DNA from 2 places in the Megasphaera sp. SC8-1 genome. Region 2 is predicted to be linked to the other one. Evidence: riboswitches for the same ligand, from Rfam matches in the RefSeq annotation. Region 2 holds a riboswitch; the other holds the start of a gene.
The links. A riboswitch is a leader RNA that binds a small molecule or an ion and turns the genes downstream of it on or off. The one in region 2 is predicted to bind FMN.
Positions count from the first base shown of each region.

Region 1 (6,921 bases), on a different contig from region 2:
ATCACGGAATTTATGACGGACAGCAAATGGTCGTAATACAATCCTGAGTCTGTCGTGACGGTACGTCGCATCTGAGTCCGAGCGAACCGCGGACTGCGGACTGCAAACGGCGTGCTTTTCGACAAACGATGAACGTCAGTCTCTTATAATTCTTTGATAAGGTTGACCATTTCGATGGCGCTGGTGGCGACGTCGAAGCCTTTGTTGCCGGCTTTTGTGCCAGCCCGTTCGATAGCCTGTTCGATGTTTTCGGTCGTGATGACGCCGAACATGATGGGGATGCCCGTTTTGAGGGATGCCTGGGCGATGCCTTTAGCCGATTCGCCGCAGACCAGGTCATAGTGGCTGGTAGCGCCGCGGATGACGGCACCGAGGCAGATGACGGCGTCGTATTTGCCCGATTCGGCCATTTTCTGGGCGATCAGGGGGATTTCAAAAGCACCCGGGACCCAGGCTGTCGTAATATCTGCGTCATCGACGCCATGGCGATGGAGAGCGTCATAAGCGCCGCCGAGGAGCTTGCTGCAGATGAATTCGTTGAAACGTGCGACGACGATGCCGAATTTCGCACCAGAACCGATTAATTTACCTTCTTTGACTTGTACCATTGTAAAACACTCCTATTCTGAAATAATTATGTTAAAATCCATTTTCCAGCAGTTTTTCCATCGTCAGGCCCGAAGAAGCCTGCGACGGATGACCGACGGTAAAGCTATGGACGTATTTCCCGATGACATCGGTTTCCAAATTGACGATAGCCCCTGGATGCTTATCCATGAGGGTCGTATTGGCCATGGTATGGGGGATGATGGAAACGGAAAATTGGCTGTTGCCGACGGATACGACGGTCAAGCTGATGCCGTCGATGGTGATGGACCCTTTTTCGACGATGAACGGTTCCATATCCTTCGGGATGGAAATGGTGATGACCCGGGCAATGCCGTCCGTCGCGATGCGGGCGACATGGCCGACGCCGTCGATGTGGCCGCTGACGATGTGACCACCCAGGCGGCCGCCGACCTGCATGGCCCGTTCGAGGTTGACTTTAGAGCCGCTCTTGATGGTGCTGAACGACGAACGGCGCATGGTTTCATGCATGACATCGGCCGAAAAGGTCGAATCCGTCATATCCGTAACGGTCAGGCAGACGCCGTTGACGGCAATGCTGTCGCCAAGCTGCGTGCCTTCTAATACTTTGTGCGCCTGAATGGTCAGGCGGATGGAATCGGGGCGGCGGTCCATATGGGTAATCGTCCCCAATTCCTCAATGATGCCAGTGAACATAGGCACCCTCCCTGTTGGCATTATATGCCGTAATCAATATGTTATTTTCATGGAGCTCTACCGAATCGTAGGACAGCGGCATACATTCGTCGAGTTCGTCGACGCCGCAGCCGCCGACAGACGGCAATGCGCCGGTCCCGCCGATGACCTTGTCGCCTACGAAGGCGTAAATCTTATCGACCAGGCGGGCATCGAAGAAGCTGCCCTGAACGGTGCTGCCGCCTTCGACGAGGATGCTGGTCAGTCCTTCATCATGCAGGAGTTGCAAGGCGTCAGGCAAGTAGATGGTCTTGCCGTCCTGGAGCGGAGCCAGGATGACGCGGACGCCGGCGTTTTTCAAAGCCTTCATCTTCTCTACGGGGCACAAAGACGTCGTGACGATAAGGGTCTGCGTCGTCTTATCGGTGACGACGAGTGAATTCAAAGGTGTCCGTCCTTTGGTATCCAGTACGACGCGTACAGGCTGATGCGGTGCGTCCTGGCCGGGCCGGTCGATGCGGCTGGTCAGGAGCGGATTATCGGTCAGGACCGTATTGATACCGACCAGGATGCCGTCGTAGATAGAGCGCAGGTAGTGCCCGTAACTACGGGCCCAGTCATTGGTGATCCACTGGGATTTCCCCGTCCGCGAAGCCGTGCGGCCATCGAGGCTTTGGGCCAATTTGATGGCGATGAACGGTTTCTGGACCATCATGTTCTTGATGAAGACTTCGTTGAGCTGGGCTGCTTCCTTCGACAGGAGGCCGACTTCGACGGGGATGCCCGCCTGCCGCAGGATCGCGGCCCCCTTGCCGGCGACTAAAGGGTTCGGGTCGAGCATGGCCATGACGACTTTGCCGACGCCCTTTTCAACGAGGGTCCGGGCGCAGGGCGGCGTCCGTCCGTAATGGGCGCACGGTTCGAGAGTCACATAGACCGTCGCTCCTTTGGCCCGTTCGCCGGCTTCACGCAAAGCCCATACTTCCGCATGGGGCGTGCCGGCCTTATGGTGATAGCCCGTGCCGACGATTTCACCGTCTTTGACGATGACACAGCCGACAGCCGGGTTAGGTGTCGTATAGCCCAGGGCGGTCTTTGCCAAGTCCAGGGCTTTTTTCATATACTCTGCCGGTTCCAATGTATTCCTTCCCTTCTTTTCAGATTGGCAAGTGAAACAAAAAAAGGCTATGGACGTAAGATTCCCATAGCCTTTTGAGCGCAACAAAAACACAATCTGTCGTCTTTTCCCATCCAGACTGTACTGTCGGTACCGAAATTGCATCGGTTCAACCCTTGCGGGTTAGCGGACTGTCACCGCCGGTCAGGAATTGAAAGCGCCGCTTTCTCACCTTGCCTCAAAGACTATCCTTATTCACTTGAACTACATGTATGATTTTAGCACATGCAAGGAAGAAATACAAGTCCTTATCGTAAGGACGCAATGGCTGCGGCCCGGTCTTCAGCTCCGAAGACGGCACTGCCGGCGACGAGGAAGGTCGCACCGGCGTCTTTGACGGCCTGGACAGTCTTGGCATTGACGCCGCCGTCGACTTCGATGACGGCCGCCGTATTGCCGGCCTGTTCCAGGAGGGCTTTTGCCTGGCTGATCTTATCGACGGCATAGGGGATGAATTTCTGGCCGCCGAAGCCGGGATTGACGCTCATGATGAGGATCATATCCAACTGCCCGGCCACGCAGGACAAGGAAGATACGGGGGTCGCCGGATTGAGGGCGACGCCGCCTTTCATGCCTGCTTCGCGGATCTGCTGCAGGACCCGGTCGAGGTGGACACAGGCTTCCTGATGGACCGTGACGTACTGGACGCCGGCAGCCGCCAGGCCGTCGATATAGGTTTCCGGATGTTCGACCATGAGATGGGCATCGAAAGGCAGTTTCGTGCAGCTGCGCAGGGCTTTGATGACCGGTACGCCGAAGGTCAGGTTCGGTACGAAATGGCCGTCCATCAAGTCGAGATGGATGCAGTCGGCCCCCTTCCGTTCAACGTCCTGGATTTCTTCGGCCAGGCGGGAAAAATCAGCCGACAATATAGAGGGGCAAATGGTTACCATGACTATCGTTTCCTTTCTGCAATGGAAGTGAGTATCTTACAGTATGTATCGTAGCGTTCGGCCTGGATATGGCCGTCGGCTACGGCTTGTTTGACCGTACATTCCGGTTCGGACAGGTGCAGGCACGATGAGAACTTGCAGCCGCCGCTGTATGGCAGCATATCCGGGAACAAGCGCAGGACTTCCCGGGGGTCGAGGTGCTCGAAATCGAGGGCACTGAAGCCCGGCGTATCGACGACGTACGTGTCGCTGTCGAGGCGCATGATTTCCGAATGGCGCGTCGTATGGCGGCCGCGCTTGATCTTTTCGCTGACGGCGCCGACGGACAAGTCCTTCCGCCCCAGGAGCTGCGACAGCAGGCTGGACTTGCCGACGCCCGACGGGCCGGCAAAGGCCGTCATGCGGTGCGGCAGGAGAGCCCGCAGCGTATCCAGGCCTTCGCCGGTCTTGGCCGACACGAGATAGACGTCATAGCCGCAGCGTTCATAAAAGGCTTTATAGGCTTCGGCTGTGTCCCGGTCCAGGTCGCACTTATTGAAGCACAGCGTCGGATGGATGCCGCCGTATTCACAGGTCATGAGCATCTTGTCGACGAGGAAACGGTTCGGGTCCGGCGACTGGGCCGCCATGATGACCAGCAGCTGGTCTATATTGGCCACCGCCGGCCGGCGGATCTGGTTGCGCCGGGGCAGCAGGGCTTCGATGACGCCCTTATCCTGGCCCAGCTCGGTGATTTCCAGCTCGTCGCCGACGAGGATCTTGGCTTTCAGCAATTTGCCGCGGCGGCGACATTCGACGAGGTTCTCCCGGCCGACATCGACATAATAATACCCGTTATAGTTCTTGATGACGCGTCCTTTTGTCATGTTCCTCCCCTTAGATGTACTGATCCTGTACTAATGAATTGTTGATATAGACTTTGACTCTCGTCTTGCCCGTGCCGCTGACGCTCTTGGAGATGTTATCGCCACCGGCCTGGCTGCGGTCATAGACGACGCGCGAGCCGTTGTCGTCGGATACGACGATCTGGACATGCTGGCTGGAAGCGCCGGATGGTACGCTGATATTGACGGTCCCATAATGGGGCGTCCCGGCCGGTTCCTGGTTATTGGCACTGCCATCGGAGCCGCCGGAACTGCTCGACGGCGAACTCTGGCTGCTCTGGGACGACGGATATTCAACGGACAAGTTGACGACCTTGCCGTCTTCCGACGTTTGGCCCGTAACGACAGCCTGAGAGTTATCCTTCGACGAATCGAGGTTGGATACGCTGCCGACGGAGTAGCCCGCGCTTTCCAGGGCTTTCACAGCCGCATCGAGGCTCATGCCGCTCGTATTGGGCGCTTCGTTCTTAGCCGCTTCGGCTTCTTTTTCCGCTTCGCTCTTACGGCAGACGACGAGGTCGACTTTCGTCCCCTTTTCGACTTTCTTCGGCGATTCCGGATCTTGGTCTATGATGGTCCCATCCGCATACTGGGCGCTCTCTTTGTAGCGCACCTTGCCGACAGACAGACCGATTTCCTTCAGTTTCTTTTCGGCCTCGTCGAGGGTCAGGCTCCGCAGGTCCGGTATGAGGACTTCTTCGCCCTTATTGCCCTTGCTGACGGTCAGGTAGATGGTCCGGTTGGCCTTGACGACAGCCCCTCCGGACGGAGTCTGGGAAACGACTTCGCCTACTGGCACTTCGTCGCTTTCCACTTCCTTGACGGAGACGTCGAGCTTCTTATCCTTGAGGATCTTCTTGGCGATTTCTACCTGCTTACCCGTCACATCCGGTACGGTAATGTCTTCAGTACTCCAAAAATTCCCGAAGGAAAAGAAGGCCCATACAAAGGCAACGAGGAAGACGCCGAGCATACCGATGATGATGGTTTTCTGAGAATGATTGCTGATAGAATCCATGAACCGCGTAAAAGGGTTCTTCTTCTTTTCCGGAGGTTCGTCTTCGGGCAGGTCCTTTTCCTTGATAGGCTGCAGTTTCTGCGTACCGAAGTTATACGGGCCCTTGCTGATGATCGGCCGGGCGCCGTTGGTGTTGATGAAACCCTGGGACAGGCGCAGTTCCGACATCATCTCGCCGATGGACTGGAAACGGTCGTCCGGGTTCTTGGCCATGGCCTTGAGGATGACCTGTTCGACGAGCCGCGGGATGCGGCGGTTGTACTTGGTCGGCAAGGGGATGTCGTCCTGGACGTGCTTCAGGGCGATGCTGATGGCCGTATCGCCCTGGAAGGGAACGACACCGGTCATCATTTCATACATGACGACACCCAGGGAGTAGATATCCGTCCGTTCATCGATATGGCCGCCGCTGGCCTGTTCCGGTGAAAAATAATGGACAGAACCCAGGACCGTGCGGTCGCTGTTTTCGACGGAATTGACGGCCCGGGCGATACCGAAGTCGGCGACTTTGATGCGCCCTGTTTCGGTGACCAGAATATTATGGGGCTTGATATCGCAGTGGACGATGCCGTTGGCATGGGCATTTTCCAAAGCTTCGCCAATATCGAAGGCAATCTGTATCGACGTGTTGATCGGCAGATGGCCGTGCTTTTCGATATACTCTTTCAACGTTTCGCCGCGCACGAATTCCATGACGATGTAATGGACATTTTCATCGTAGCCGACGTCGTATATATTGACAATATTGGGGTGTGACAATTTGGCAGCCGCCTGGGCTTCCTGCCGGAAGCGGACGACAAAATCGTGGTCATTGCCGTATTTTGAATGAAGTATCTTTACGGCGACGATCCGGTCCAGGAGGATATCCTGTGCTTTGTACACGCTGGCCATGCCGCCTGTGCCTACTTTTTCCAATATCTTGTATCTGTTATCTAAGATATGACCAATCATTTTTAGCTATTCCACCACTTTCATAGTCGTTCGCGATTATATGGTCGTTAAAATTGCGGTAACATTATCGTTGGCCCCGTTCTCATAAACGCGGGCAAAGAGATCATTGATGATTTCCCGTTCCGTCCGGCGATAATCGCCGATGGCATCGCGGAGTTCCTGTTTCCGGATGAACGACGTCAGGCCGTCAGAACAAATCAGGATACGGTCCTTTGGCTGTACTTCAAAGGCTCCGCTGTCGACGACCAGGTTTTCATCGACGCCGACGGCTCTGGTCAGCACATGGCGCTGGGGATGGTCAATGGCCTCTTCTTCCGTGATCTTGCCCTTATCGAGCAGGACCTGGACGATGGTATGGTCGGCAGAAATCTGCGTGAACTCCCCATCGCGGTATAAGTAGATACGGCTGTCGCCGACGTGGCCCCAAAAAGCCATGTGCCGGGCCAGCGTCACTAAAGAAACAGTCGTCCCCATCCCTTTGAGCGAGGGGTCGATCAAGGTCTTGCTGAGGATACTGGAATTCGCATATTGAATGGCCTTCTCCAGTTGTACCGGTGCCGCATAACTGAAATTCTTGAAGTAATAGGCGATGGCTTCTACAGCCGTCTTGCTGGCGATTTCACCGCCTACATAGCCGCCCATACCGTCAGCTACGGCCAGTACGTTTTTCTCGTGGCTGATATAAAAGGAATCTTCATTCACTTTCCGAACCAAGCCGATTTTGGATTCACCGTA
Region 1 covers NZ_JANFQH010000032.1:71,468-78,388, reverse strand. Annotated here, with positions in the region: gene ribE (6,7-dimethyl-8-ribityllumazine synthase) at 144-608, opposite strand; gene NOS26_RS10215 (riboflavin synthase) at 640-1,284, opposite strand; gene ribD (bifunctional diaminohydroxyphosphoribosylaminopyrimidine deaminase/5-amino-6-(5-phosphoribosylamino)uracil reductase RibD) at 1,265-2,401, opposite strand; FMN riboswitch at 2,499-2,630, opposite strand; gene rpe (ribulose-phosphate 3-epimerase) at 2,689-3,333, opposite strand; gene rsgA (ribosome small subunit-dependent GTPase A) at 3,336-4,199, opposite strand; gene pknB (Stk1 family PASTA domain-containing Ser/Thr kinase) at 4,210-6,186, opposite strand; gene NOS26_RS10190 (Stp1/IreP family PP2C-type Ser/Thr phosphatase) at 6,223-6,921, opposite strand, start outside.
Region 1: linked by a shared signal. The riboswitch ahead of ribD (bifunctional diaminohydroxyphosphoribosylaminopyrimidine deaminase/5-amino-6-(5-phosphoribosylamino)uracil reductase RibD) and the one ahead of NOS26_RS02055 (bifunctional 3,4-dihydroxy-2-butanone-4-phosphate synthase/GTP cyclohydrolase II) in region 2 are both predicted to bind FMN.

Region 2 (6,921 bases):
CCTTGCGGATTTTGAGGACACCGGACGACGTCGTCGACGAACCGTAGCTGGAGCAGCTCATGAAATCGAAGTAGACCGGGCCATCGATGCAGCGGGCCAAGTCGGTGAAAAAGGTGACGGCCCCTTTGAGGATGCCGCACATGAGGATGGTCTTGCCGGCATAATCTTTGGTGATCTGGGCGCCCAGTTCGTGAACGCGGGCAGCAATCTGTTCTTCTGTCAATAAAATTTCTTTAATGTCCTGATGCATCTTGTTTTCCTCCATAATAAAGTGAATTACCGATGCCGTCTCCGTCGGGGGACGGCAGGACCCAGGCAGAGGGCTGTCCGGGTCGTATAAACACAGGCCCGGCCGCACTGGAACTGTTTCCCCGCTCCTTTAGCAGCCAGGTCCCGTATGGTTTCAACATAATGAAAAGGCAGGTCTTGACGAGAGCCCGTCCCTTCCTGCCACAGGCGGCGGATCAAGCGCCGCTGCATGGCCAGCGGCTGAGCCAGCAAACCTTTCTTATCCAGGGCCGGCATGGCGCCGTCTGGAAGGGCGAGCTGCTGGTACAGGGCTTCTGCCGCGTTTTCCAGAAAGACTTCGTCGGCCCTGACGATGTCGGCCAGGCGGTTCAAGTCCGCTGTAATGGCCGGGTTGTACTGCTGCAGCTGCGGCAACAGATCCAGCCGTATCCGGTTGCGGCTGTAGCGCCGGCTGTCATTGGTCTCATCGTGGCAGACCGGCAGCTGGCGCTGGGCGGCATAGGCTGTCAATTCAGCCTTGGTCACAGCCAGGAGCGGGCGGATGATGTCGCCCCGCCTGGGAGACATGCCACAAAGGCCGTCGAGGCCGCTGCCACGCAAGAGATGGAGCAGTACCGTTTCGGCCTGGTCATCGGCATGATGGGCCACGGCAATGCGGTCTGCCCCACAGGCCCGGGCCGTTTCCCGCAGGATGCGGTAACGTTCCCGCCGCCCTACGGCTTCTTCCGAAGCCTTTTCTTTCCGGGCCAGGGCCGGCACGTCGACATACTGCCAGGCAAAACCACAGTGGCGGCGCAGGGCTTCCTGCCGAACCAGGGCGACTTCGTCGTCGGCAGCCCGGCGGATGCCGTGATGGACGTAACAGGCCGTCAGGCTTAGCCTATATAACGGGGCCAGGCGGTTCAGTATATCCAGCAGGGCCAGCGAATCGGGCCCACCGGAGCAGGCGACGACCAGGGCCCTTCCCGGCTGCCACAGGTCGTGCTGCCTGCCGTAAGCGTCTACGCGTTCGACGAGGTTCACGGCTGGCGGTCCCGGGAATTCCAGGCCGCATCATGGAAAGAATGGCGGAAAAAGACGCCTTCCATGAGGTCCCGTTCACTGACGGTAATCGCCGGGATCTGATACCGCTGAAGAAAGGACTTGGCGATGAGCAGGCCGGCGATGATGATATCGCTGCGCTTGGGCTGAAGGCCCGGCACATGGCGCCGTTCTTCCGGCGTCATGGCCTGGAGCCGTTCGATATGACCGCACAGGGCTTCATAAGAAATGCAGTGGCCTTCGACTTTTTCCGCATCGTAGACGGCCAGCTGCAGATCCATGGCGGCCAGCGTCGTCAGCGTCCCACCGACGCCGATGAGCAGATCCGGCCGTATCTTCATGGGCAGCCATTCCTGATAGCAATGGCGCTCCAGATGAGCCACATCCTGATGGCTCATGACCTCGCCCCGCGTAAAGCGCACCGCACCCATGGGATAACTGTGGGACCAGCACAGGTCCCCGCCCCGGCCGGCAGCGACTTCACTGCTGCCGCCGCCGATGTCGATGACGGCAGCCGTCACGTCGGGATTGAGGGAAGCCGTAGCTCCCGTAAAGCTGAGCGACGCTTCTTCCAGGCCGGAAATCGCCCGGCAGTGCCAGCCAAAGCGGGCCCGCACTTCTGCCAGGAAAGCCTGGCCGTCGACGGCTTCGCGGACGGCACTGGTAGCCACGGCACAGACGGGGATTCCCGTCAGCTGCCCTTTCCAGCGTTCCATGGCCGCAAAGGACGCCTCCATCCCTGCCGGCGACAAGTGGTGTGTTTCATCGATATCTTTTCCCAGCCGCGTCGTCGCCAGTTCTTTCGGCGAAAAAATCCACGTACCCGGGACTTCCTGCCAGCCCGTCATGAGGCGCAGGGAGTTGGAGCCGATATCGATGACTGCATACTTCTGATACTCCATAGTTGCTCCTTTCCGATTTCGTCCATCCCCACGGCCGGTTCTCTCAAACGACCCTGGGGAAAACGTAAAAAGGCGCTGTCTTCGTGCGACAGCACCCCTTTCTTACCATCTGCTATTCAATACTTACTCAATCAGCATGGCGTGCACCGCGGCCGCCGCGTTTCGATTCCGTATTGCGTTTTAAATCCATCAGGCGTTCATCGCTTTCCTTGAGGAACTTGCTGAGTCGGTCTTCAAAAGAAAGAGAACCCGACGAACGGCGCGAATCAAAGCCATTATGCTGGCGAAATTCATGTTTCTGGCGAAAATCGCGTTTCGGGCGAAATTCCTTCTTTTCCGGCGCCGGCTGGGTCTGTTTGATAGACAGGGCGATTTTTCCCTTATCGTCTACAGACAACACTTTGACGTTGACCTTATCTCGCACTTTCAAAAAATCATTTACATCTTTGACATACTCATTAGCGACTTCAGAAATATGTACGAGACCCACTTTCTTATCCGGAAGTTCTACGAATGCGCCAAACTTTGTGATTCCTGTAACGGTACCTTCCATCACACTGCCTACTTCGATTGTCATGCTGTTTCAATTTCCTCCTTGTAATATCAGCATTATTGCTAAACGTATACAGCCATTATACTCATAATCACTAAAAAATTCAATCATCAAAATACAAAATATAGCGATTACGGCTTATAAGGAATTTCATCGGGCTTGGCCAATCCAAACTGTTCTCGCGCTTCCTTGGCGATTTCATCGGGATCATTCAGCTCGTCACGCCGCTCCCGGAGCCGGAGGTTCTCATCCCGCAAGGTCTGTTCCTGCTGCAAAGTCTGATTCATGTCCTCATGGATTTCCCACAACCGGTAAAGGCGGATGCCGATGAGATAGAACCCGGCAATGATGATGGCCATGAGAAAAAGATTGTACCAGCTCAATTGCCGAAGCCGGATGAGCAGGCCAGGACGGCGCTTCCGGCGAACCTTGCGGCGCTTCTTCCGGCGCCCAGGCTGGCGATACTGCTTGGTTTCCACCCAATCACCCTTTCTAAGAACAAGAGACTGAAAAAGTCTTACCTTATAGTATACCGTGCTTTAAGCACAAGATAAAGTTTTTTTGCAAAATTCCTTTTAAAATGGGCAGAGGTTATATATAATAGAGGCACGACATTTTGTATCTTATTCCGAGGGGGAACACTTATGCATTACGAAAAAATCACGACAGAAATCCTGGAAAAATTAAAGGCCATCGTCGGCCCGAAGAACGTCGTCACCGACGCCGATGCCATGCAGCCTTACTCCCATGACGAAGTGACCGATCCGGCTTATCACCACATGCCGGAAGCCGTCGTCTTTGCCGAAACGGCACAGCAGGTCAGTGCCATCATCAAATTGGCCAACGCCTGCCACTTCCCTGTCGTCCCCCGCGGGGCCGGCACAGGCCTGGCTTGCGGGGCTGTCCCGGAATACGGCGGCCTCGTCTTGTCACTGGAAAAGATGAATAAGATCCTGGAAATCAATGAAAACGGACTCTATGCCGTCGTCGAACCGGGCGTGCGCACGTCAGACCTGCAGGAAGCAGCCGAAAAGAAAGGCCTCTTCTATGCCGGCGACCCGTGCAGCGGCGATTCATGCTTCATCGGCGGCAACATCGCCACCAACGCCGGTGGCAATAGGGCTGTCAAATACGGGACGACGCGCCACCAGGTCTACAGCGTAGAAGTCGTCAATCCGACAGGGCGCATCGTCAACCTCGGCGCGCGGCTGCAGAAACAGTCGACAGGCTATTCCCTGGACCAGCTGGTCATCGGCTCGGAAGGGACCCTGGGCATCATCACCAAGGCCACGCTGAAACTCCTGCCCAAGCCGAAATACGCCTTGGATCTGCTGGCCATCTTCGACGACCGCCGCCAGGCCATGGGCGTCGTCACCAAGATCATCAAAGCCGGCATCACGCCGACGTGCGTTGAATTTATGGACAACATCACCATCAAGTCCGTCGAAAAGTACCTCAATGAAAACCTCCAGGGCAGCGACAACGGCAACTACGTCATCGTCGAAGTCGAAGGGACCAGCGAAGACGACCTGGACGACAAAGCCGTCGTCCTCGACGAAGTCTGCACGGAAAATGGCGCTTCGTCAGTTCTCGTCGCCGACCACAACAAGATTTGGCAGGCCCGCAAGGCCTTTGCCGAAGCCGTCCGTGCCGAAAGCCTCATCGTCTGCAAAGAAGACGTCGTCGTCCCTGTCGACCAGGAAGCAGCCCTCCTCGATGAAATCCTTCGCCTGGCCCAGAAATATAACTTGGTCACCCGCATCGCCAGCCATGCCGGCGACGGCAATATCCACTTGAACATCCTCAAGAACGAAGATGCCACCTATGAAGACTGGGACCAGCGGGTCAAGGCCAACCAGCAGGAACTGTACAAGTTCATCTATGCCCACGGCGGCCGCCTGTCCGGCGAACACGGCATCGGCTATAAGCGCAAGCACTTGATGGAGGAATTTACCGATCCTGGCGAACTGGAAATGATGAAAGCCATCAAGAAGGCCCTCGATCCCAACGACATCCTCAACCCGGGGAAAATCTTCGACGTCGAGTAACTTGCAAAAATAGCGGCTACCGTGTATAATACATAACAGAACTGAATAAGACATATATCTTCAGGGCAGGGTGAAATTCCCGATCGGCGGTATAGTCCGCGAACGCTACGGCGTAGGAGCCACTGGCTCGTGATTTGGTGCAATTCCAAAACCGACAGTATAGTCTGGATGGAAGAAGATGTGGCGTGCTGCGCTTGCAGCCTGCCTTTCCTTGCATGTCAAAGCCCTGTGCCACTGGCCAGGGCTTTTTTGATACCATTCATAAAACTGATAAACAGACTTTAAGGAGGTCTTTATTTTGACTACAGAAAAACGTAAATTCAACACCATCGAAGAAGCACTGGAAGAATTGCAGGCCGGCCATATCATCATCGTCACCGATGACCCGGACCGCGAAAACGAAGGCGACTTCATCTGCGCCGCCCAGTACTGCACGACGGAAAACATGAACTTCATGGCCAGCCACGGCAAGGGCCTGATCTGCATGCCTATGAGCATCGAATATGCCCATAAACTCGGCCTGCCCCAGATGGTCAGTGAAAATACAGACAACCATGAAACAGCCTTCACCGTTTCCATCGACCACGTCGACACGACGACGGGCATTTCCGCTGTCGAACGCGCCCTGACGGCCCGCAAATGTGTCGAAGAATCGGCTCGTCCCGAAGATTTCCGCCGTCCTGGCCACAACTTCCCGCTCATCGCCAAACGCGGAGGCGTCCTGACCCGCAATGGCCACACAGAAGCCACGGTCGACCTCATGCGCCTGGCAGGGCTCAAACAAGTCGGCCTGTGCTGCGAAATCATGGCCGATGACGGCACGATGATGCGCACGCCGGACCTCTGGAAAATCGCCGATAAATACGGCCTGAAATTCATCACCATCCACGACCTCCAGAACTACTGCCGCCGCCACGACAAACACGTCATCCGCGAAGCCGTCGCCAAGATGCCGACGAAGTTCGGCGAATTCAAGATCTACGGCTACATCAACGACCTGACCGGCGAACACCACGTCGCCCTGGTCAAAGGCGAAATCGGCGATGGCAAGAACCTCTTGTGCCGTGTCCACTCCGAATGCCTCACAGGCGACGTCTTCGGCTCCCGCCGCTGCGACTGCGGCGAACAGCTGGCATCTGCCCTGACGCAGATCAACGCCGAAGGCCGGGGCATCCTCCTCTACATGCGCCAGGAAGGCCGCGGCATCGGCCTCATCAATAAACTCAAGGCCTATGTCCTCCAGGAACAGGGCTACGACACGGTCGAAGCCAATGAAAAACTCGGCTTCGCACCGGACCTTCGTGAATACTGGATTGGTGCCCAGATTCTCCAGGACATGGGCGCCAAAGAAATCCGCCTGCTCACGAACAACCCGGAAAAAGTCTACGGCCTCGAAGGCTTCGGAGTCGAAATCGTAGAACGGGTCCCCATTGAAATGAAACCGCAGAAATTCGACGAATTTTACTTGGAAACGAAAAAGAATAAAATGGGCCACATCCTCCCCCATCTGCATTAAGAGCGAGGAAAAAAGGCGCTGTCCCATGAAGACAGCGCCTTTTTTAGTGGTTCGTGGTTCGTGGCTTTCCTTATAGGAGAGCTGTCAGCGAAGCTGACTGAGAGGTTGCTCTTTCAGCATGTGGTTCGAAGTTTGCAGAGCTTGCCACGTGCAAGCCTCTACAGATGTGACGCCTCGGGAATTTCTACAAACTCCGTACTACAAACTATAAAGTAAAAGGAACCTAGCATGATGGCAGAAACCTTCATACAACACACTCTCCTATTGCAGCAAAGTGAATTTATCCTTTCGGTAATCGATGAGGCCTTCTTTCTTCATCTTGCTCAGTTCGGCCGATAAGGCGCTGCGGTCTACGGAAAGGAAGTCGGCCATCTGCTGGCGGTTGAAGGGCAGGCTGAACGTGGCCTTGCCTTTCTTGCGGGCCAGGTCGGACAAATAGAGGACGATTTTCTGGCGCGTCGACCGCTGGGTCAGGTAGCGTATCTTTTCGGTCAGGAGACGGTTCTTTTCGGCCATCATGGCCAGGAGGTTGCTCATGAAGCGGGCCTGGGCTGGCGTCAGCACCTGGCCGGCATGGAGGACGTTATCGACGTGGACCTGCATGATGACCGT
Region 2 covers NZ_JANFQH010000006.1:140,656-147,576, forward strand. Annotated here, with positions in the region: gene hpt (hypoxanthine phosphoribosyltransferase) at 1-250, opposite strand, end outside; gene tilS (tRNA lysidine(34) synthetase TilS) at 277-1,272, opposite strand; gene NOS26_RS02035 (phosphatase) at 1,269-2,192, opposite strand; gene NOS26_RS02040 (S1 domain-containing RNA-binding protein) at 2,320-2,769, opposite strand; gene NOS26_RS02045 (septum formation initiator family protein) at 2,877-3,224, opposite strand; gene NOS26_RS02050 (FAD-binding oxidoreductase) at 3,390-4,793, shown strand; FMN riboswitch at 4,846-4,977, shown strand; gene NOS26_RS02055 (bifunctional 3,4-dihydroxy-2-butanone-4-phosphate synthase/GTP cyclohydrolase II) at 5,092-6,309, shown strand; gene NOS26_RS02060 (Crp/Fnr family transcriptional regulator) at 6,571-6,921, opposite strand, start outside.